Linked DNA regions of Geomonas sp. RF6. The main gene of each other region encodes a partner of the protein of the gene in region 3 in a complex. Links are inferred from orthologs where the notes say so. Each region holds a gene or a part of one and is shown on either strand. Other genes may lie near its edges. The genes, in order: LPW11_RS15335, accB and accD.

Region 1 (7,480 bases), 2.7 Mb from region 3 along the record:
TGAGCAAAATGAAGCTGGAGTCGTTGAAGCATTGGGAGCACAGGGACATTCTGAGGCAGGAGATAGCTCAGATCACGGCACTCTTGGACGAGGTGATCGACAAGACGCGCTCCCTTACCACGGAGCTTCGTCCCCCCGTCCTGCACGAGCTTGGGCTGGAAGCGGCGGTCGAGTCGCTGTGCGAGGAATTTCAGGAGCAGACGGGGCTTGTCGTAACTTACCACGACGATGGCAGCCATACATCGCTGCCTGACCACCTGCGCACCCTGCTCTTCCAGGGGGTGCGGGAACTTCTGGTGAACGTCATGAAGCACGCCCATGCAACGGGTGCCGAGGTATCGATGAAGAGGGAGGAGGGGGTGATAACGATATCGGTGCAGGACGACGGCATCGGGATGAACGGAAAAAGGCCCCGTCCGAAGGACAGCTTCGGCCTCTTCAGCCTCAGCGAAAGACTGCGGCATCTCGGGGGAAGGGTGGAGATTTCCTCTCCCCCTGGCGCAGGCACCTGCGTGGCGATGGTGGCGCCTCTTGGCGTCTCCGAGAAAGAGAGCCAAAGCGGCATCTGAGCGGCCTTTTTCCCCGTCCCCTATTAAAAAAGGCTCGTCCGAGAATTCCGGGGAGCTGGGATACATTGGCTCGAAGCGCCGCAGGATGCCTCGCGTCCCCCCTTTGCGAAGGGTCTTCCGGGAATTCTGGGGAAGGTCGTTACAAAGAACTCGGGTACCCCCGCGCTGGACGCGCTGGAGCGTAGGCCTCTTGCCTGCGAGGGCGGCGCAGCCGCCACAGACCGCGCGGCTGGCGCCGCGGCTACAGGCTGGGAAGCCTGTGCTCCAGCGAGGCGCCACTAGCGTACCCCACTGGAGGAGATGAATCAGATCAAGCCGTCGGCAGCGCGTTCCTCCCCTTTCAAGGGGGAGGACAGGAGGGGGATGGGGTCGGCGCGGCCCAACTCTACCCCATCCCCACCCTGTCCCTCCCCTTGAAAGGGAGGGGACGCCTGAGCTCCTGCCCTGCGAAAGACACACAGGGCCGGCGGATTAAAGCAATGCAAGCTTCCCCGGGATTTGCGAAGGGGGGGACGCGAGGCCTCGTGCGGCCCTTCATTGGAACATACTACGGCTTCCCCGGAATTTCTGGAAGAACCTTCACAAAGGGGGGAACGAAAAGCCTGGCCTCCTCGCTGGAGGGCCGACAGATGCCGGTTCCCCGGAATTCCCGGATGAACTTAAAAAGGCGCTCCGGCTACTGCCGGATGCGCCTTTTATGATTGCCAGACCTGCTGAACTGTCAATCTACTCGATAAACTGCGACAGCTTGCGGAACTTCTGGTAGCGCTCCTCAATGAGCTCCTCCGCAGGGAGCCCCTGCAGTTCCTTCAGGTTCCTCGATATCGCCTCGTGCAGCAGCTTCGCCGCCCCGGCGTGGTCGCGGTGGGCGCCGCCGGCCGGCTCCGGAACGATCTCGTCGATGACGCCGAGCGTCTTTATGTCGGCAGCGGTGAGCTTCAGGGCGTCGGCCGCCTGCGCCCCTTTCGTGCCGTCGGACCAGAGGATGGCGGCGCACCCTTCGGGGGAGATGACGGAATAGATGGAGTGCTCCAGCATGAGGATCCGATCACCGACGGCGATGGCGAGCGCCCCGCCCGATCCACCTTCGCCGGCGATGACGACGACGATCGGCACTGTAAGGCGCGCCATCTCGCGCAGGTTCCTGGCGATCGCTTCAGCCTGCCCGCGCTCCTCGGCGCCGATTCCGGGGTACGCCCCGGGGGTGTCGACGAAGGTCACGATCGGCATCCTGAAACGCTCCGCCATCTCCATGAGGCGCAACGCCTTGCGGTACCCCTCCGGGTTCGGCATGCCGAAGTTGCGGAAAACCTTCTCCTTCGTGTCGCGCCCCTTCTGGTGCCCGATCACCATCACCGGCTCGCCGTCCAGCCGCGCGGGTCCACCTACGATGGCGTGGTCGTCACCGAAGTTGCGGTCGCCGTGCAGCTCGATGAAGTCGGTGAAGATCAGTTGCAGGTAGTCAAGCGTGAAGGGGCGGTTGATGTGGCGCGCAACCTGCGCGGTCTGCCAGCGGGTCAGGTTCGCAAACATCTCGGCGCGCATCGCCTCCGCCTTCGTCTCCAGCTTCTCCACCTCCCCCTTCAGGTCCACCCCTTCGGTGGAAAAAGCGAGGAGTTCCTGTATCTTCTTCTCCAGCTCTGCCAGAGGCTTCTCGAAATCGAGATAGGTGGTGTGTTGTTGCTGCACTGCCATCTTTATATTCTCCCGGATTAGATCAATTGTCTGAGGGTGGCTGAAAGTGCTTTCTGCCATGCCTCTGTCCAAGCTCCAGCTTGGTTTCGTACAGTCTGTGAGGAGTGAGAAAGAGACCCTACTCGAAAGACACGGCATTATAGCCGAAGAGGTTACTCACTTCCACTGTTAAATCTTCGCTGGCTGCCACTTTGTACGTCTCCGAAAGCCGTATGGTGACGCGTGAATTGTTCTCTATATCGAGGTGGAGAAAGCTGCGGCAGTTCCCGGCATAGCGGGAAATGATCTCCTTTAGAGTCTCCAGCTTCCCCGGGTCGGCCCCCTTGGCGTCGAGGTTGAAGTTCACCTTCTTCGTCAGCGCCTCGTTCAGGTCGCGCAGGAGGACGATGCTCGTCGCCATGACCTTCGCCCCCTTCTCCCCCAGCTCCAGCGTCCCGGTGACGTGGATCGGGTCGTCGCTTTTCACGTACTCGGAGCAGTTGGCATAGACGTCGGAGAAGATCACCACCTCCACGGAGCCGGAGGTGTCCTCAAGGGAGATGAACCCCATCCGGTCCCCTTTCTTGGTGATGATCTCCTTCAACGAGGTGGCGATGCCGCAGATCTTCACCTCGCTCTTTTCCTTCATCTCCGTAAGGGTCGCCGTGGTGGCGTTGGAGAGGCGCTTTATGTCCCCCTCGTAGCGCGCCAGCGGGTGCCCGGTGATGAAGAAGCCGATCGCGTCCTTCTCGCACCCCAGCCGGTACTTCTCGTCCCACTCCGGTATCTCCGGATAGCGGTTCCCCCCGCTCCCGGCCCCGCGGATCACCTCGTGGATCCCGAAGAGTGAGGCCTGGGCGCTCTCCCGCTCCTGCTGCACCCGCTGCCCGGAGGCGGCCGCATCCTCGAGGACCGCCATGAGCTGGGAGCGCTTGGCGCCTGTGGAGTCGAAGGCGCCGCACTTGATGAGTGCCTCGATGACCCTCTTGTTGCAGCGGCGCAGGTCGACCCTTTCACAGAAATCGAAGAGATCGGTGAAGGGGGAGTCGCCGCGCGCCTCGATGATCGCCTCGATCGCCCCCTCCCCCACGTTCTTCACGGCCCCGAGGCCAAAGCGCATGGAGTTGCCGAGGACGCGGAAGGAGCGGTCCGACTGGTTTATGTCGGGGGGGAGGACCTCGATCCCCATATCCCGGCAGTCGCTGACGCTCTTTATGACCTTGTCGGTGGAGCTCATGTCCTCCGTCAGGAGGGCTGCCATGAACTCGACCGGGTAGTGCGCCTTCAGATACGCGGTGTGGTACGCCACGAGCGCATATGCCGCGGAGTGCGACTTGTTGAAGCCGTACTCGGCGAACTTCGCCATGAGGTCGAAGATACCCGCCGCCTTCTTCGGATCGATCCCCTGGCTCTCGGCGCCGGCCTGGAACTTGTCGCGCTCCTTGGCCATCTGCTCCATGTCTTTCTTACCCATGGCGCGGCGCAGTAGGTCGGCGCCACCGAGGGAATAGCCGGCGAGCGACCGGGAGATCTGCATGACCTGTTCCTGGTAGACGATGACCCCGTAGGTGTCCTTGAGGATCGGCTCGAGTTGCGGCAGGTCGTACACCACCTGCTTGCGGCCGTGCTTGCGCTCGATGAAGTCGTCCACCATGCCGCTGCCCAAAGGACCCGGACGATAGAGGGCGCAGACCGCGATGATGTCCTCGAAGCAGGAGGGCTTGAGCTTTACCAGGAGCTCCTTCATGCCGCTCGACTCCAGCTGGAAAACGCCGGTGGTGTTGCCGGCCTGCAGGAGCTTGTAGGTTTCCGGATCGTCGTCCCCGAGAATTGAAAGGTCGAAGTCGGGATTCACTTTGCGGATGTGTTTTACCGCGTTCTCTATGACCGTGAGGTTCTTTAAGCCGAGAAAGTCGAACTTCACCAGCCCGATCTTCTCCACGTACTTCATGGAGTACTGGGTGGTGAGCGCCCCGGTCTTCTGGTCCATGTACACCGGGCAGAAGTTCTCCATCTGCTTCGGCGCCACCACGAGGCCAGCCGCATGGGTGGAGGCGTGGCGGGCAAGCCCTTCGAGCCTCAAGGCGACAGAGAGGACCTCCTTTACCTTCGGATCCGCCGCGGCGAGCTCGTTCAGCTTCGGCTCCTGGGCGATAGCCTTCTCCAGGGTGATCCCCAGCACCTCGGGGACGAGCTTCGCGATCTTGTCCACGTCGGCAAAGGGGAGATCGAGCGCGCGCCCCACGTCGCGGATGACGCCACGCGCAGCCATGGTACCGAAGGTGATGATCTGACACACCTTTTCCCGCCCGTAGCGCTCCACCATATACTGGATCACCTCTTCGCGGCGGTCCTGGCAGAAGTCGACGTCGATATCGGGCATGGAGATACGTTCGGGGTTGAGGAAGCGCTCGAACAGCAGGTTGTACGGCATCGGGTCGATGTCGGTGATCCTGATGCAGAAGGCGACCAGCGAGCCGGCCGCCGATCCCCTGCCGGGACCGACCGGGATGCCGTGGTCCTTCGCCCAGTTGATGAAGTCCGCAACGATGAGGAAGTAGCCGGGGAACCCCATCTGCTTGATGCAGTCGAGCTCGATCCTCAGGCGGTGGTAGTACGCCTGCTCGTCCTGAACCGTGAAATCTGGGTTCTTGATGCGGATCTTGTTGAGCCGCTGCACCAGACCTTCGGTCGACTCGCGCTCCAGTTGCTGGTCGAGGGTTTCCCCAGGCGGCGGATCGTAGGCCGGGAAGTAGTAGGTCTTGAAGTCGAAGTCGATCTTGCAGCGCTTTGCAATCTCCACCGTGTTGGTGAGCGCTTCCGGAGCGTAGTGGAAGGCCGCCGCCATCTCATCCGGCGTCTTCAGGTAGAACTCTTCCGTGGAAAAACGCATGTGGGAGGGATCCCCCATGGTCTTCCCGGTCTGGATGCACAGAAGGATCTCGTGGGCGCGGGCGTCTTCCTTGTTGAGATAGTGGCAGTCGTTCGTGGCGACGAGCGGCAGGTCGAGCTCCCGGGCGATCTCCATCACCCGCCGGTTGGCGGTCGTCTGCTCCGGGATCCCGTTCTCCTGGATCTCCAGGTAGTAGCTCCCCGGGAAGAGGTCGGCATACCACTGCGCCGCCGCTTTCGCCTCATCCATCTTGCCGCGCAGGGCGAGATAGGGGACCTCTCCCTGCAGGCAGGCGGAGAGGACGATGAGCCCCTCGCTGTGCTGCGCCAGGAGGTCCTTGTCGATGCGGGGGCGCCGGTAGAACCCCTCCTTGTAGCCGGCGGAGACGAGATAGCTGAGGTTTTTGTATCCGGTGAGGTTTTCGCACAAGAGGATGAGGTGGTAGCTGCTGGCCTGGTCGGGGGCGGGAGCCTGCTTGTGGGTGCGCGAGCCGGGCGCGATGTACACCTCGCACCCGATGATCGGCTGGATCCCCTTGTCCTTGCACTTGAGGAAGAACTCGATCGAGCCGAACATGTTGCCGTGGTCGGTCATGGCGACCGCGGGCATGTGGAGCGACTTTACCTTCGCGAGGAGGTCGCCGAAGCGTATGGCGCCGTCCAGCAGGGAGTACTGGGTGTGCACGTGCAGGTGCACGAAGTTCGCGTATTCATCGGCCATATCATTTCATCCTAGGGGAGCTGCGGGGGCTCCGACACGGAAAATGGGAGCCTCTGGTGGGGCTCCCATTCATTCCTGGCGGAGTAAAAAGCGGGGGGATTATGCACGGGTTAGGAAGCAGTGTCAAGCATGACGAACGCGTCTAACTGCAAGAGCAAGCGGCGAAATGGGCGGCGCTGCCTCCTGGGCACCGTGTGGTGAGGAGAGGGAGCGCCGGGAACGCCTGCGGCTTATCCCGGCCTATATTGCTACATTACCTGCAGAGCGTCCCCTACCCTTTTACCGCCTTCAGGATCGCCTCGGCCTCCAGCGCCACTTCCTCCTGCGTGCCACCGTCCATGTTCTTCAGCGGCGCCGTCCCCTTGGAGAGCTCGTCCTCCCCGATGATGAGGGTGTAGCGCGCCTTGAACTTGTCGGCGCGGCGCAACTGGCTCTTCAGGCTTTTCCCTTCGTAGTCGATCTCCACGGAGCTTCCGAGTCGCTGCAACGCGGTCATGAGCTGGAAAGCGCGGCCGTGCGCCACCTCCCCCATGGCGGCGATGAAGAGATCGGGCCTGCGGGCGAAGTCCTTCTCCGCGAGGAGCAGCGCAACCCGCTCCACCCCGATGGCGAAGCCGATGCCGGGGATCTGCGGGCCGCCGAGCTCGCTGATCAGGCCGTCGTAGCGCCCCCCCGCCGCAACCGCGCTCTGGGCGCCGAGCAGGGAGGTCACCATCTCGAAGGTCGTGCGGGTGTAGTAGTCGAGGCCGCGCACCATCCTCTCGTTGATGCGGTACTTCGTCCCCACCGCGTCGAGGTAGCTCTTCGTCTTCTCGAAGTGGTCGCTGCACCCCTGGCAGAGATTGTCGAGCATCGCGGGAGCGCCCTTGGTCGCCTCCTTGCACCCTGCGGCCTTGCAATCGAGGGCGCGCAGCGGGTTCGTCTCGTAGCGCCTCACGCAGTCCTCGCACAGGAGCTCCATGCGGGTGAGGAGGAAGTTCTTCAGCGACTCCCGGTAGACGGGGCGGCACTCGGGGCAGCCGAGGGAATTTATCTCCAGAGAAGGCTCGTCCAGCCCGAGCTCGGCGAAGAAGTGGCTCAACATGGTGAGGACCTGGGCATCGACGGTCGGGTCGGTGACACCGGTGAGTTCCGCACCTATCTGGTGGAACTGGCGGTAGCGCCCCTTCTGCGGACGCTCGTAGCGGAACATCGGCCCCATGTAGTACAGGCGCGCCACCGGATCCTGCGCATAGAGCTTGTGCTCGATGTAGGAGCGCATTACCGAGGCGGTCCCTTCAGGGCGCATGGTGACGCGGTTTTCCCCCTTGTCCACGAAGGAGTACATCTCCTTTTCCACGATGTCGGTGGCGTCACCGATGGAGCGGCTGAAAAGCTCCGTCTTCTCAAGGATCGGTATCCGTATCTCCGAAAGGCCATACAGCTCGAATACGCGGCGCGCCGTCGCCTCGATGTACTGCCACTTCTCCACCTCACCCGGAAGTATGTCGTTGAATCCCTTGATACCGGTTATCGCCACTTTTTTCTCCTTCCATTCCAGTCTTAAATGTAAAGCGGCTCGGTCGCCGTTTCGCCTCGGCGCGAGCCGCTCGATTCCTTCAATCGTGTTTCGACAAAGAGCAAA
Region 2 (7,457 bases), 3.2 Mb from region 3 along the record:
ACGAACTCGTCCCCACCGATGCGCGCCACCGTATCCGTCTCGCGCACGCAAGCCGAGAGCCGCTGCGCCACTTCCTGGAGCAGCTTGTCCCCGACGCCGTGCCCGAGGGTGTCGTTGACCCACTTGAAGCGGTCCAGGTCGAGATAGAGCAGCGCCATGCGCTGACCCATGCGCTGGGAGACGGCGCGCATCTGGCGCAGCCGGTCCAGGAAGAGGAGACGGTTGGGAAGCCCGGTCAGGGGGTCGTGGTGTGCCCTGTGGTAAAGCTCCTCCTGGGCGCGCTTTCGCTCCCCGATGTCCCGTCCGATACCCCACACCGCAACCGGTGCTGCTCCATCGTAGGTGCAGGAAAGATTCCCCTCCACCGCGACGGGGGCGCCGTTTCGCGCGATGTAGAGGTGCTCGCAGGAGCGGCTCTCCCCGCCGGAAAGGACCCGGTCCAGTTCCTCGCGGTAGCGCTGCAGGCTCTCCGGGTGCAGCACGTCCTCCACGGTAAGAAAGTCGAGATGATCGCGGCAGTACCCCATGGTGCGCAGCCAGGCGTCGTTGGCGTAGAGGAAGCTCCCGTCCGGGGCGTTGCTGTGGATGAGATCGTTCGTGCGGTTTAGAAAGCTGTACAGCCGCTCCTCGCTCTCCCGAAGGATCTGCGTTTCCCCGCGCAGGGCGGACATGAGCTCGCAGCCGATGATCGCGATGGCAGCATTGAAGACGGTGGCGAAAAACCAGATCAGGAGGAGGTAGAGGACATCGTCCTGCACCCTCTGGTCCACAAACGGCATCGCTATGTGCGGCAGAAGCCGCCCGTGCTCCAGGAAGAGGAGAGTGCCGTGGCTGAACGCGGCTCCGAGCCAGGCGCAGCAGATCTCTTCGCGCCGCTCCAGGAGATAGACCGCCTCGATGGTGACGACGAGGTAGAGGGGCCAGAGCCAGCTGGCCGCCCCTCCGCTGAAATGGATCAGGACGGTCACCAGGAAGGTGTCGATAAGGATCTGCAGGTGGTGAAAGAAACGGAAAGGGGAGAGCTTCGCGTAGGCCTGCTGGTAGGAAAGGTTGTAAATGACCACCACGCAGATGGAAAGCGCAAGGAACGCCCCTTGCGACCTGGTGACGAAGAAGCCGAAACGGCTGAAGGAGTAACAGGTACCGGCACAGAGGGTGTACACGGCAAGAAGGAGGAGCATCAGCCACTTCGCGCGCATGAGCACGGTGATGGGAGGGGCCGAGCCCTCCCCCATGCGCGCGGGCCACAGGATCGCCTCTCTCCCCACCCCCATCAGGCGGCGGTCACCTCTGCTCCTTGGGGAGCAAAAAATCGCAGCTCAGGCTCTGCCGGGATAAGGGAGAGTTCGAATGCATAGCGGAAAAAGGTGCGCACCCCTTTCAGATGGGCGGGGGTGAGATCGTAGGAGATGGTGCGCCAGTAGTCGACGAGGTCGTCAGATGACAGCCATCCCCTCTCCGCACACCCGGCGGCAATGGCGGGGTAGGAGTGGTAGGCGAGCTCCTTTGCCGCGACAAGATCGCGGGCGAGCTCCGAGAGTTCCCTCCCCTTCGTGGCCGCCGCCTCGCGCCGCACAATCCAGAGTGCGAAAACAAAGGGTAGCCCGGTGAAGTCGTACCAGAGCTCCCCCAGGTCGTACACCCGGTAACCGTGCTCGATGGCGGCGCTCTTGAGCGCAGCGTCACCGATCAAAAGGAGCGCCGGATAGCGGGAAAGCGCCGCGTCGAGGGGAAGCTCGGTCCGTTGAAAGCTGTTCTCGAAGCCGTACTTTTTGGCGAGGAGAACCTTCAGAAGGTTCACAGAGGTGTCGGAGTGCAGCGTAAGACCGACCGTGCTGCCGTCGAGCTCCTCGATGGGGAGGCGGGAAAAGAGGAGTACGCTCTTTACCTTGCCGATGGAGCTGATGGAGAGGTCAGGGAGGAGACAGTACTTTTCGCTCGCCTGGGCGTATTCGATGGAGGAGGAGGGGCTCACCTCCACCTCCCCCCTGCGCAGCTTCGCGTTGAGCTCTGCAGGGACGCCGTCGACGAAGGTGTAGCGGCTGCAATCGAACGAGGCGGCCAGGGCGGTGAAGATGGGGGTACAGTTGGCGTACCTGATATGTCCGATCTGCAGCGTCAAGGGGAAACTCCGGAATCTCTACTGTGCCGGACCAGCGGGGGCGCGGTCGGCGGGGGTAGACTATACCAATGTAAACATGAGATCAAGGCAAAACGCGCCGATATATGACGCCGGGAGAGCTTCCCCTTTTCCTCCGCCGCCGAAAGTGAAAAGGCGAGAGAGACCCCTCGCCTTTTCCTGAGCTGCTGGTAGAAGCTTATAATTCAAGACCTGACCCCGGGGTCAGGTCTTGAATTATAAGGTTTGTATACGGGGCGCTACTCTTCCTCGGCGACCGAGACGAACTCCTCGTAGTGCTCTGCCGACATGAGGAGGTTCAGCTCCTCGTGATCGACGACTTCCACCACCACCAGCCAGCCGCCGTCGTACGGGTCGTCGTTCACGATTTCCGGGGTGTCCACTACCTCGTGGTTCACCTCCAGCACCGGGCCGGAGAGGGGGGCGTAGAGCTCCGCCACCGTCTTTCTCGCCTCCACGGACCCGAAGGAGTCGTCCTGATCCAGGTCGTCACCCGGATCGGGGAGCTCCACCGCGGTGATGTGCCCGAGCTCGTGCTGCGCGTAGTCGGTGATGCCGATGACGGCGCGGTTTCCTTCCACGCGCACCCAGATATGTTCCTTGCTGTACTTCAGTTCATCAGGAAAGTCCATACCTTACTCCAGTACCAGCCTCTCGATGAAGCCGGTGTCGATATTTCCCTCGATGAAGTCCTTGTTGGACATGATCTTTTTGTGGAACGGGATGGTGGTCTTGATCCCTTCGACGATGTACTCGTCGAGCGCGCGGGCCATCCTGGTAATCGCCTCTTCCCTGGTGTCGGCATGGACGATGAGCTTCGCGATCAGGGAGTCGTAGTGCGGCAGCACGGTGTAGTTCGTGTACACGAAGGAGTCGACGCGCACTCCGAGACCGCCGGGAGTGTGGTGGCTGGTGATCCGTCCGGGGGACGGGGTGAAGCGGACCGGGTCTTCCGCGTTGATGCGGCACTCGATGGAGTGACCCTTGATCTTGATGTCGTCCTGCGTGTAGCGCAGCTTCAGACCGTAGGCGGAGCGGATCTGCTCCTTCACCACGTCGACGCCGGTCACCATTTCCGTCACCGGATGCTCGACCTGCACGCGGGTGTTCATCTCCATGAAGTAGAAGTTGTTCTGCTTGTCCACCAGGAATTCGATGGTGCCGACGGAGGAGTACCCTACCCCCTTGGCGGCACGCACCGCAGCGTCCCCCATCGCCTGCCGCAGTTCCGGCGTGGTGACGGTGGAGGGTGCTTCTTCGATCACCTTCTGGTGACGGCGCTGGATCGAGCAGTCGCGCTCGCCGAGGTGCACGACGTTGCCGTGCTTGTCGGCGAGGATCTGGATCTCCACGTGGCGCGGCGACTCGCAGTAGCGCTCGATGTACACCTCGGGGTTGCCAAAGCCGCTCTGCGCCTCGGCGCGCGCGGTGGCAAAGGCGTTCGGAAGGGTCGCCGGGGAGTGCACGATCTTCATGCCGCGCCCGCCGCCGCCGGCGGTAGCCTTGATGATGACGGGGAAGCCGATCTCCTTGGCGACCTTTATCGCCTCGTTCACGTCGGCCACCCCTTCCTTCGTGCCGGGAAGGATCGGCACCCCCTGCTTGATGACCGCCTGGCGCGCGCTGATCTTGTCACCCATGATGCGCATGCTCTCGGCGGAGGGGCCGATGAAGGTGATGCCGCAGTTTTCGCAGATCTCGGCAAAGGCGGCGTTCTCGGAGAGGAAACCGTATCCCGGGTGGATCGCCTCGGCGTCGGTCAGTTCCGCGGCCGAGATGATGGCGTTGATGTTGAGGTAGCTGTTGATGCTGGGGGCAGGACCGATGCAGACGCTTTCGTCGGCAAGCTTCACGTGGAGCGAGTCCTTGTCGGGGAGGGAGTAGACGGCGACCGTCTTGATCCCCATCTCCCGGCAGGTCCTGATGATGCGGAGGGCGATCTCCCCCCTGTTCGCTATGAGCACTTTATGGAACATACTTTTGTGGTTCTCCGGTCTGCGTGCTCCTCCGGTTTCCCGAAAAAGCCGCGACAATGCCGAATGGAGAGGGAAATGCCGGTACGGGGCTCACCGGAAGGGAGCGGCCGCTGCGGTATCCTGCTCCATGCAATGGATGGGCGGTACTAGAGCCTTTCCACCACGAAGAGGGGATCGCCGTACTCGACGGGGGAAGCGTTCTCCTTGCAGACCTTCACGATCTTGCAGCGGAACTCCGCCTCGATTTCGTTCATGAGCTTCATCGCCTCTACGATGCACAGCACCTCCCCTTTCTCGACCACCTGCCCTACTTCCACGAAGAAGGCGGCTTCCGGGGACGGCGCACGGTACAGGGTGCCGACGATGGGGGATACGATGACTTCACCCTCTTCCGCCTCGGCTTCGGCTGCGGGAGCGGCGGGGGGTGCTGCTACGGGGGCGGGAGCGACAGGCTGGGGCGCGAAGGGGTACTGCGCGGGGTGCTGCGGCACGAACTGGGGAGCACCTGCGACGGCGCCCCTCTTGATGACCACTTTCTCGTCGGCGCTCTCGAGCTCGAACTCGGTGATGTCGGTCTCGGTGACCATCTTGATGAGCGTCTTCAGGTCTTTTATATCCACGTGTTTCTCCTTTTCATTACAGTTAATCGCACGTCTGCGCGCAAAGATCCGGCCTTCGCAGGGTCTTCCCGTGGGGGCACCTCGCGCCGGCCGGCAAAACGGAAAGTACAAAAGAACGCGGAGACCGGGGGACGGTCCCGCATCTTTAGGGAGCTATAAAACGATCAAATCCTTCGGGACCTTCGTGATGCACCGGCACCCGTCCTGCTCCACGACGACGGTATCCTCGATGCGCACCCCCCCCCAGCCGGGGATATAGATCCCGGGCTCGATGGTGAAGACCATACCCTCGGTAACGGTCCCCTCTCCCCGCGGGGAGACGGTGGGGTGCTCGTGGATGTCGATGCCGACGCCGTGGCCGAGCCCGTGCCCGAAGTAGCTGCCGAAGCCGCGGCTCTCGATGTAGCTGCGCGCCAGGGCATCGACTTCCTTCAGCGTCATCCCCGGGCGTGCCCCCTTTATCGCGGCTTCCTGCGCTCCCCGCACCGTCTCGTACACCTCGACCTGGCGGGGATCGGGTTTCCCCACGCAGACGGTGACCGTCTCGTCGGAGCAGTATCCCTGGTACAGCGCGCCGTAGTCGAGGGTCACCAGCTCGCCGTAGGCGATGACCTTGTCGGAGGCCTTGCCGTGCGGCAGGGCGCCCCGCTCACCGGAGGCGACGATGAAGTCGAACGATATCCCGTGGGCGCCGCGGTGCCGCATGGCGATCTCGAGGGCGAGAGCGACGTCGCGCTCGACGGCGCCGGGTCGTACCTGCGGGAGGATCTCCTGCAGCGCTTCCGAGGCTATCTGCGCCGTCTGTTCGAGGAGACGAAGCTCGCTCGCGTCCTTGACCGTGCGAAGTGCCTCCAGCTCCTTGTCGACGGGGATGAACTCGAGGTTGGGAAGGACCGAGCACAGATCCTTGTGCGCGGCGACAGTGGTGTGTGCCGCCTCGAAGGCAATCCGCTGCGCCCCCTGCTCCTGAAGAAGCCTCTTCACCCCTTCCAGGCGCTGCGCATATTCGATTACCTGCACCCCCGGGGCCTCTGCGGCCGCCTGGGAAGTGTAGCGGGAATCGGTAAGGAGAAAGGCCTCTTTTTCGGAGACGACAAGGAGAGCACTGGAACCGGTAAAACCGGAAATATATCTTATATTACTGAGGCTTGTAACGATCAAAAGATCGGCGCCGGACCCCTTCAGAGCACCCCTGGCCGCCGAGATTCTGTTATCTAACATAAGAGCCCCCATCTTGACAATCTATTTTTCCAGGTGGCTCACCAGTGCGCGCAGCCCCAAAAGATAGCTAGTTGCGCCAAATCCGGAGATCTGTCCGAGGGCGATCGGGGCGATGTAGCTCCTGGTGCGAAACTCCTCCCGGGCGTGCACGTTGGAGAGGTGCACCTCCACAGCCGGGAGGGCAACGGCGGCGATTGCGTCGCGGATGGCCACACTGGTGTGGGTGTATGCCGCGGGGTTGATGAGGATGCCCTGGCAGGTGCCACGCGCACCCTGAATGGCGTCGACCAGCGCCCCCTCGTGATTTGACTGCACAGTGGTAAGTTCCACGGAGAGCTCGCGGGCGAGTTCGGCGAGGGAATCGTTGATCGTCTCCAGCGTCGCAGCCCCGTAGATCCCCGGCTCCCTCGTTCCCAGGAGGTTCAGGTTCGGGCCGTGCAGCACCAGTATGCGATGCGCCGCCATTACTGGAGCGCCTCGCGCAGTTTCCAGGCGTCGCGCTTCAGGAGGTAGCGCCCTTTGCCGTAATTGCCGTCTGCCGAAAGTACGAGGGCAACGAAGAAGTCGTCGCTCACGCCGCGCACGATGACCCGGCACTGCTCGCTGGAGATGGAGACCTCTTCCAGCTCCCCGGTCTTCAGGACCCCCACCGTCCTCTTGATCTCCTTCAGTACAGAGGCGTATTCCACCGCCAGAAGGTGCACGTCGAGTTCATCGCGCTGCGCCTGGTACTCGTCGATGGCGATGCCGTCGTACCCCATGACGATCCCGCCGAGACCTCCGCCGCTTTCCTCCACGATCTGCTGCAAGATGCTCTTAAAGGGCATGCTGCTTCCTCCTTCTTATATTCTCTAGCCACTCCTCGAGGATTTCCACTGTCTGCTGATCACTTTTGGCAAGATGAGCCGCGGAGGGGACGGGAGACGCGGCAACCGGCGCCAGCGGGGGGACGACAGCGGGAGCTTGCTCCTCTGCCGCGGCAAAGGGCGCCCATTCTTCAGCGCCTGCAAGAGCCCCCTCGTCACCGGCTGCGAAAGCGGCTTCCTCTTCGGCGGCAAAGGAAAGCTCCCCCTCCTCTACGTTCGGGAGATCCTCTTCCTCGACTGCAGGGACCCCGGCTTCGGCGGCAGCGGCAATGGCACGCTCGAGCTCGGCCGCACGCCTTGTGTACGTCAGGTTAGCCGGGTCGTCCTCGAGGAGCGCGCGGTAGATGCGCAGCGCCTTCTCCGGAAACCCCTGCGAGAGGTAGAGTTCAGCCATGGTGGCGGTGGAGAGCGGATCCTTCCCCTGTGCCGCGACCGGCGGGGCGGGAGCTTGCGGCGGCTCCGGCTCCTCCGGCAACGGCTCCTCGAGGTCGAATAGTTCCTCCATCTCGAAAAGCTCCTCCGGCTCCAGTTCGTCGGTCAGTTCCTCGACGAGCTCGACCTCCTCCAGTTCCACCTCCTCCACTGCGTCTTCGGCGGCGGCCGTCACGGGCGCGCTGCCGGAGAGGGTGCGCAA
Region 3 (7,559 bases):
TCGTCGTAGATCGCCTCGTACAGCGCGAAACCGTTCTGCATCTTCTCGAAGAGCATCCGGTAGTGAGCCTCGCTTTGCGCCAGCAGCTCGTTCTTGCTGGCTATCATGGCAAAGCCCCTGCGGATCAGAAGGAAAAGGAGGGTGCCGGTGACGGCGAGGAAGAGCCACCCCTTCACGATCTGGAGGCGGGTCAGGAGGGCGTTGTCGTGCACCATGTCGCCCAGCAGCATGTCGGAGAAGAGGATCCAGCCGGCGCCGGCCACGAGGTACCAGACGACGATGACAAGCGCCTGGGTGCGCACCGACTCTTTCTTGACCCTTCTTTCCGGCATGAAAAGATCCTCGTCCACCAGCGCCATCCACTCCGATCTCGGCAGCGGATGGGCCTCTGTTAATCCGCCCATAAACGCACCCCATAGCATAGCGGCACAAAACAGCAACGCAATCAATAAGATGGGTTATCGGAGCGAGTTGCATAATATTTAGTGGAAGGCTCTAATCATGACAAAAAAGAGTTTGAAGGGGTGATTGGTGAGGCAGAAAAGGCAAGCATACGAAATGTTTATATTTTTAGGCAGAGTTACCATTAGGAGGGGGTGCTGTACGGGAACGGCGCGGGGCACAATTAGAGAAAAAAAATTTTATCCTGCCAAATCATGAGGCTCTAGAACGGGAGGGCAAGACGCAGGGCGAGGGCCATGAGGACGATCCCCGCGCACCTGCCGATGCGGGGAGCGACGCCGGGGCGGCGGTTCAGGAGCGTTCCGACCGAACCGGAACAGATGGCGACAAGGCCGAAGGAGAACAAGGTGAGGATGACAAAGACCGTGCCGAGGGTGATGATCTGGAGCGGCACCTCGCCGCGCCCGCGCTCGAGAAACTGGGGGAAGAAGGCGAGAAAGAAGAGGGCGACCTTCGGGTTCATGATGTTGGCCAGCACGCTCTGCCGAAAGACGGTGCGGCACTGGAGGCTCCCACCCCCGCCGTCGGGGACGAAGGAGGCGCCGCTTTTCAGGAGTCCCCAGCCGAGGTAACCGAGGTAGAGGGCGCCCGCGTATCGTACGGCGCTGAAGGCAAGGGGGGACGAGGTGATAAGGGCGGAGAGTCCGATGACGGCGAAGAAGGTGTGGGCGAAGTTTCCGAGTGCAAAGCCGGCGGCGGCGGAAAGGGCGACTCTCTTCCCCTGTGCAATCCCGCGGGTGAGGACGTAGATGATGTCGGGGCCCGGGGTGAATATGAGGAGAAGGGATGTGCCGGAGAAGGTGCCGAGCTGCGAGAAGGAGATCATAGGAAGATAGAGGTGCCGGATAGACAGAGGGGGCCGAATTGGCCCCCTCTCCCGATGTACCTACTGCCGGTACAGCATCTTCAGTATCCTGGAGAGCTGCGATTTCAGCTGGTGGCGGCTGGCGATGACGTCCACCATGCCGTGATCGAGGAGATACTCGGCACGCTGAAAGCCCACCGGGAGTTTCTGGCGGATCGTCTGCTCGATGACGCGCGGACCGGCAAAGCCGATGAGCGCCTTCGGCTCGGAGATGTTCACGTCACCGAGCATGGCGAAGCTCGCGGTAACTCCACCGGTGGTGGGGTCGGTGAGAATGGAGACGTACGGCAGCCCAGCTTCCCGCAGCTTGGCGAGTGCAGCGGAGGTCTTCGCCATCTGCATGAGGCTTAAGATACTCTCCTGCATACGTGCGCCGCCGGAAGCGGAGACGATCACCACCGGGGTGCGCTCCGCGATGCCGCGCTCGATCGCCCGGGTGATCTTCTCGCCGACGACGCTCCCCATGCTCCCCCCCATGAAGGAGAAGTCGAAGACGCAGATATGGACCGGAGTCTCTTCCACCGCACCCTTGCCGCAGATGATGGCGTCCTTGCTGCCACCCTTGGCGATCGCCGCGTCGATGCGGTCCTGGTAGCTCTTGGAGTCCTTGAACTTCAGGAAGTCGGTCGCGGTCATCCCGGCGTCGAATTCCACGAAACTCCCCTCGTCGAGCAGAAGCTCCAGCCTCTTCATCGCGGGGATGCGATAGTGGTGGTTGCACTTCGGGCAGACGTTCAGGTTTTTCTCGATGTCTTTCGTGTAGATCGTCTCGCCGCAGCCGACGCACTTCGTCCACAGTCCCTCGGGGACCCGAACCCTCGGGTTTCCACCCTTCGCCTGCGGTGGATTGTCTCTTTTGAACCAGGCCATATTTTCCCTCTTAAAGACTCGATTCCTCGGTCCTTTTATTCTATGAAACGAACGGCCGATTGTTACCAGAAAGGCGCAGCCATGTCAAAGCAAAATCTGGAAAGGGAAAAACCGCCACGTCCAAGTACGCGGAAACTCTCTCTCCCACGGCTGAAACCCTCGTCCCAACCAGTTGATCCATCGTCGCGTAACTGACTATTTCGCCGCCACGCCCTGCTTCAGGGTGGAGACGAACTCCCCGACCGACTCCAGAAGCGGGGCGCCACTTTTCGCCTCGAAGTGCTTCACCAGCGCGCTCCCCACGACGACGCCGTCGGCGACTTTCGCCATCCGCCCTGCCTGTACGGCGTCGGAGATGCCAAAGCCCACCACCAGCGGCAGGTTGAGCTGTTCTCTCACCTGCGCCACGCGCTCCCCCAGGGTGTCCGCCATCGTGGTGCGGGCACCGGTCACCCCGGTCACTGAGACGTAGTAAATGAAGCCGCTGCCGAGCCTGGAGACGAGTTCCACGCGCGTGGGGTCGGAAGTCGGGGTCAGGAGGAAAATGAGGTCCAGCCCGTGGGCATCGGTGGCAACCTTAAGCTCCGGCGCCTCCTCGGGGGGAAGGTCGACAACCAGAACGCCGTCGACCCCTGCAGCGGCCGCATCAGCAGCGAAACGCTCGGCACCGTACCGGAAGATCGGATTGAAATACCCCATAAGGACAATGGGGATCTGGGTCTTCGCCCTCAGCGACCGCACCATGTCGAGGATCTTCGGGAGCGTGGTGCCGGCTGCCAGGGCCCGCTCGGAGGAGAGCTGTATGGTCGGGCCGTCCGCCATCGGGTCGGAGAAGGGGATGCCGAGCTCGATGAGGTCCGCTCCGGAGCGCTCCAGTTCGAGCACCGCCTCCTCGGTGACCGACAGATCGGGGTCCCCTGCGGTGATGAAGGTGATAAGTGCTTTTTCTCCGGCGCTTCGCAGCGAGGCAAATTTCTCGGTAATCCTGCTCATGGTCCGTTATCTCCTCTGGTACCCCTCCCGGGAGCGAAAGAGCTTCCGGCACCCGAAGGCTCCCGTTACACGGCGAGCCGCCCGGATGGCGTCCCCTCCCTTTCAAGGGGAGGGACAGGGGGGGGGATGGTGTTTGTTCTTCACAAAATAGTTACGGCGCGTTCGTCGAACGCGCCGTGACTGCTTTCCTGTAACCGTGGGGCGTGCTGCCCCGGTCTTTCTCCAGAATCCTACCCGGCGGTCTTGAAGGCGCCGAGCTCCTTCTTGAGAATCTCTGTCTGCCTGAAGAGCCGGGAGGCCGCGTCGTCCAGCGTGCGGCTCGCCTCCAGGTTCCCGTCGGTCGCCTGCTGGATGTCCTCGACGGAGGCGACGATCTGCTCGGAGCCGCGCCCCTGCTCGTCGCACGCCCTCTTTATGTGCCGGATCATCTCGGTGATGCTCTCGGTGGACTTCGCCATCAGCGTCCCCACCTTGTTCTGCTCGCGCGTCGAGGAGAGGACCTGGGAGGTGAGGACCTTCATGTTCTCCACCGCCCCCATGATGAGCTCGCTACCCATCCCCTGCTCCCGCGTCGCCTTGGCGATCTGGGTCACCATCTCCGAGACCTGCTCCATCGCCTCCCGGATCATCTGGCTCCCCTTCGCCTGCTCGACCGTGGTGCGGGCAATCTCCCCTACCTGCGCAGTCGCCTCGCTGACGCCGATCACGATCTTGGAGAGCGCCTCACCCGACTTGTGACTGAGGAGCTCGCCGTCGGCGATCGCCGCCTGCGCCTGCTCGATCGCCTCCACAGCCCTGCGCGTCTCCTCCTGGACCCCCCTGATGACGAGAGCGATCTCGCGGGTGGAGGAAGAGGTGCGCTCGGAGAGATCCTTTATCTCGTCCGCCACGACGGCGAATCCCTTTCCGTGCTCTCCTGCCTGGGCGGCTATGATCGCCGCGTTCAGCGCAAGGAGGTTCGTCTGCTCCGCCACCTCGTCGATGACGGAGAGGATGTCGCCGATGTCGGCGGCACGATCGGAGAGGGTGCTGATGACTTCACTGGTGATGCGGGAGGAGCGCTTGATCTCCTGCATCCCCTGGATCACCGCCTGTACCGCCTCTTTCCCCGTCTCGGCGTCGACCCGCACCGTGTTGGAGATCGCCGCCGTTTCGTTCGCGTTTCTCTCGACCTGCTTGATCGAGCTGTCCATCTGCATGACAGAGGAGGCGGTAGCGGTGGAGACCTCCATGAGGCTCACCACGCCATTTCCGACCTGGCGGATGGAGGCTGCCATCTCCCCGATGGAGGAGCTCACCTCACCGACCGACTGGGAGAGATCCTCCATGTTCTGCACGACCTCCTCGACGGAGGAGGCCATCTCCAGCACCGACGAGGCGCTCTCCGCCGCGGAGATGGAGAGGGAGTCGACGCTGCTTCCGACCCCGCGCACGGAGGCGTTTATCTCCACGATGGCGGCGGAGGTGCGCGACACGCTTTCCGCCTGGGTCTTCGCCGACTCCACCACGCTCTGGGAGGCCTTCGCCATGACGTCGGAGATGACGGCGAGCTCGGAGGAGGAGCGGGAGACGTTCCCGATCATCCCGGAGAGCTTCCCGACCATCTCGTTGAAGTCGCCGCCGAGCTTTCCGAGCTCGTCGGCCGAGTCGGTGGCGACCGTGGCGGAGAGATCCCCTTCCGCCCCGCGGTTTACCGCGGCGACCATGACGTTGATGCGGCTCACGATGTTGCGGGTAATAAGGGCGCCCATGGCGACGGCGAGAAGAATCGCACCGATGATGACGGCGACAAAGGTGAAGCCGGCCGTGCGCTGGATCTGCGTCACGTGGGCGCCGGCATCGGTCATGCGGTTGCCGACCTCCACGAGGATGTCGTCCAGCTCACCCTTTGATTTGTCGCTCGCCATGGTGATGTCGTCGTTGGCGAGCTGGTGCAGCTTCGGATCGGAGAGGGAAGCCTGCCCGCCCTGGGCCAGCAGCTTCTCCTTTTGTGCGATAAGCTCGTCCGCGACCCTCTCGAACTCCCCCCAGCTTGCCTGGAAGTCCCTGGTGCGCTTCTCGATGACGCTCCCCTTCACCGCGGGCTTCAGGTGCATCTTTGCGTTGCCGTCCAGCAGGGTCTGCGCCTGGCTCACCAGGAGGTCCCGCTTCATCCGGTAGTCGTCGACATACTCCTCGAACTTGTCCTTCTCGCTGCGCACCAGCGCAGCCTGCATGAGGCTCACGTGACAGTACTTCTGAGTCACCGCCATCAAAAGGACCTGCTTTTGCTGCTTCGAAAGCTGTTCGAGAATGTCCTGGATCTGCCCCCCCACCCTTTTCATGGTGAGGGCACCGAAGGCGCCGGTGATGGCGACGAGGAGCGCCATCACCATGAAGGAGCCTATCAGGCGGGAGCCGATCTTCACATCTTTGAGTGCCATTTAGTGTTCCGCTTCAACCAGAAGGTAGTTCATGAGGTCGACGGTTGCCTTGATCTCGGGCTTGGACATGTTGGAGTCCGGCTTCCGGAGCATCTTCACGCCGTACGCCTTCGTGGCGTTACGGTCGAAGGGCTGCCCGGAGATCGGGGCGATGCCGGTCTGGATCGCCACGATGGTGCGCTCCAGCGTGTGGCACTTTACGCACCGCACCTTCATGATGTCGTAGTTCGCCTTCATCGCCGGTGGGAAGGCGGAGGGGTCGAGGCGCATGGCATCGCCTTTACCGACAACCTTCAGTCCTGCATGGGCGGCGCTGACGGAAAGGGCCAGAACAAGGAGCGTAAGGAGAGTCTTCTTCATGTAGATATCCTCCACGGATGTTGGGTTATTGCATGCCGGCAGTCCGGTGACAAACGTATCGGCGAATCCTCTTTTCCCTTTAAGGGAAAGCCTTAGAAGCTGAAAGCGAGCGAAGCCAGAGTCGTCCTGTTGATCGCCTGCGCCCCGTCTTCGTAGATGTACTCGAGCGACAGCTTCGTGTTCTGCAGCGGCGTGTACGCGACCGCCGGAATATAGCGGCGGGTTGCTCCCTGCAGGTTGTAGAAGTAGTCGTAGCGCATGAGGGCAACCACGTCGACCGGCGCGCCGAACATATACTCACCTTCGACCGTGACGGCATGGCTGTGCAGCGCGCTCCCACCCGCGGAGAGGTCGGGATTGGTGTCCCTGCCGAGGACGCCGCTTCCCTTCAGGTGCAGCCTCTTGTACAGGAGGTCGATCTCCGCGCCAGCGCGGTAGAAGTTGTTTCGCTCCTGCGCGACACCAAAGGCGTCGATGACGCCGTTATGACCGGAGTAGCCGAAAGCGCCGACGGTGATCCCGAGGTAGTCCCAGACGGTCGCTTCCTTTTCCAGGTCGACCTCCGGCTCGTGACCGCTGAAGTCGGTGCCGCCGAACCTCCCGGAGATGTGCCCGTAGTAGTCCTTGCTGTTTTGCCCTTTCCGGTTCGCCACCCCAGCGGAAACGAGGACGCGGTCCCCTATGAGGGAGTTCACCTCCAGGGCGTCCTGGGGAGTGTCGACGCTCCACTGGGAGCCCCCCTGCCCCTGGGTGTAGGTCGTGGAAGCGAAGGAGGGGACGGTGATGACGCGGTTCGACTTTTTCCACAGGGAGAGCTTCGGTTCCATGCGGCCGATCCGCACGTTCACCGGCGTCTTCAATGCATGGCGCCAGATCGCGAAGAGCTCGTTTATGTCCGGCGAGGCGTTGTTCGGGTTGTTGTGCGCGCCGGTCTGCAGGTCCTGCGCGTAGAGGTTGTAGGTGAGGTAGAAGGCGGCGACGTCGCGGAAGGCGCTACTTGCCTGGAGCCTGATGGAGCGGCTGGAGAGGTCGAGCTCGTCCACGGCGCGGCTGTTGTAGGCTGCGTCGATCGTCGCGGTGAAGGAGACCGGGAGCATCTCCGGGATCCCGGAAAGCCACAGCCCCTCGGTGCGCTGCGCCTCACCCTTCCCCGCCGGTGCGGCATGGGCGCCGCTTGGCCAGACGTAGCTGTTTCGCAGGTACGCCTCGCCGAATTCATTGAGTTCCGGATAGATCGTATGGCATGTGGAGCACTCGGTCTTGTGCTGGCGGGCATAGGCCGGGATAGCGTGCGACGGGGACGGAGCGACGAGCGGCAAAAGGGCAGCGGCGGTGAGGGACAGTGCTGCCAGAGCGAGACGGCTTTTAGAAAACACTAACAATCCTCCTGCGAATGCATTGAACCTGAAGCTGAATTAGCGAAAACTCATCACTTTATGGATGATGCAGCACAGAAGGTACTCAAGATACCACATCGGGGGACGATTATTACAGTATTGCCGACGTGAAGTCAACTTAACAAAGTATACGTGCCGCACATTTGTTGGGAAAAATACGGTGAGATATTGTTTACTTTTTCCTACATT

Evidence for each region.
Region 1: the proteins of accD (region 3) and LPW11_RS15335 are in contact, whole or in part, in a solved structure (PDB 8UXZ), measured with the Escherichia coli proteins. The link is inferred for Geomonas sp. RF6 from one-to-one orthologs.
Region 2: the proteins of accD (region 3) and accB are in contact, whole or in part, in a solved structure (PDB 8UXZ), measured with the Escherichia coli proteins. The link is inferred for Geomonas sp. RF6 from one-to-one orthologs.

The regions. Positions count from the first base shown.
Region 1 is NZ_CP087999.1:3,562,204-3,569,683, reverse strand. Bases 281-3,100 are described here. They hold LPW11_RS15335 (acetyl-CoA carboxylase carboxyltransferase subunit alpha), read right to left. Parts: upstream 2,265-3,100; coding sequence 1,296-2,264; downstream 281-1,295. Other genes in these bases: dnaE (DNA polymerase III subunit alpha), read right to left, coding at 2,383-3,100; LPW11_RS15340 (PAS domain S-box protein), read left to right, coding at 281-569. In the rest of the region: more of LPW11_RS15340, read left to right, coding at 1-280; more of dnaE, read right to left, coding at 3,101-5,856; hisS (histidine--tRNA ligase), read right to left, coding at 6,128-7,375. UniProt on the Escherichia coli protein: Component of the acetyl coenzyme A carboxylase (ACC) complex. First, biotin carboxylase catalyzes the carboxylation of biotin on its carrier protein (BCCP) and then the CO(2) group is transferred by the carboxyltransferase to acetyl-CoA to form malonyl-CoA.
Region 2 is NZ_CP087999.1:4,072,430-4,079,886, reverse strand. Bases 3,000-5,796 are described here. They hold accB (acetyl-CoA carboxylase biotin carboxyl carrier protein), read right to left. Parts: upstream 4,737-5,796; coding sequence 4,263-4,736; downstream 3,000-4,262. Other genes in these bases: LPW11_RS17405 (M24 family metallopeptidase), read right to left, coding at 4,890-5,796; accC (acetyl-CoA carboxylase biotin carboxylase subunit), read right to left, coding at 3,000-4,116. Outside these bases: LPW11_RS17430 (putative bifunctional diguanylate cyclase/phosphodiesterase), read right to left, coding at 1-1,274; LPW11_RS17425 (menaquinone biosynthetic enzyme MqnA/MqnD family protein), read right to left, coding at 1,274-2,122; glycine cleavage system protein GcvH, read right to left, coding at 2,380-2,772; more of accC, read right to left, coding at 2,776-2,999; more of LPW11_RS17405, read right to left, coding at 5,797-5,957; aroQ (type II 3-dehydroquinate dehydratase), read right to left, coding at 5,979-6,422; LPW11_RS17395 (roadblock/LC7 domain-containing protein), read right to left, coding at 6,422-6,784; LPW11_RS17390 (tetratricopeptide repeat protein), read right to left, coding at 6,774-7,457. UniProt on the Escherichia coli protein: This protein is a component of the acetyl coenzyme A carboxylase complex; first, biotin carboxylase catalyzes the carboxylation of the carrier protein and then the transcarboxylase transfers the carboxyl group to form malonyl-CoA.
Region 3 is NZ_CP087999.1:910,402-917,960, forward strand. Bases 274-3,172 are described here. They hold accD (acetyl-CoA carboxylase, carboxyltransferase subunit beta), read right to left. Parts: upstream 2,198-3,172; coding sequence 1,349-2,197; downstream 274-1,348. Other genes in these bases: LPW11_RS03915 (sensor histidine kinase), read right to left, coding at 274-404; LPW11_RS03920 (LysE family translocator), read right to left, coding at 665-1,288; trpA (tryptophan synthase subunit alpha), read right to left, coding at 2,393-3,172. Also shown: more of LPW11_RS03915, read right to left, coding at 1-273; more of trpA, read right to left, coding at 3,173-3,190; LPW11_RS03935 (methyl-accepting chemotaxis protein), read right to left, coding at 3,421-5,613; LPW11_RS03940 (cytochrome C), read right to left, coding at 5,614-5,973; LPW11_RS03945 (porin), read right to left, coding at 6,066-7,349.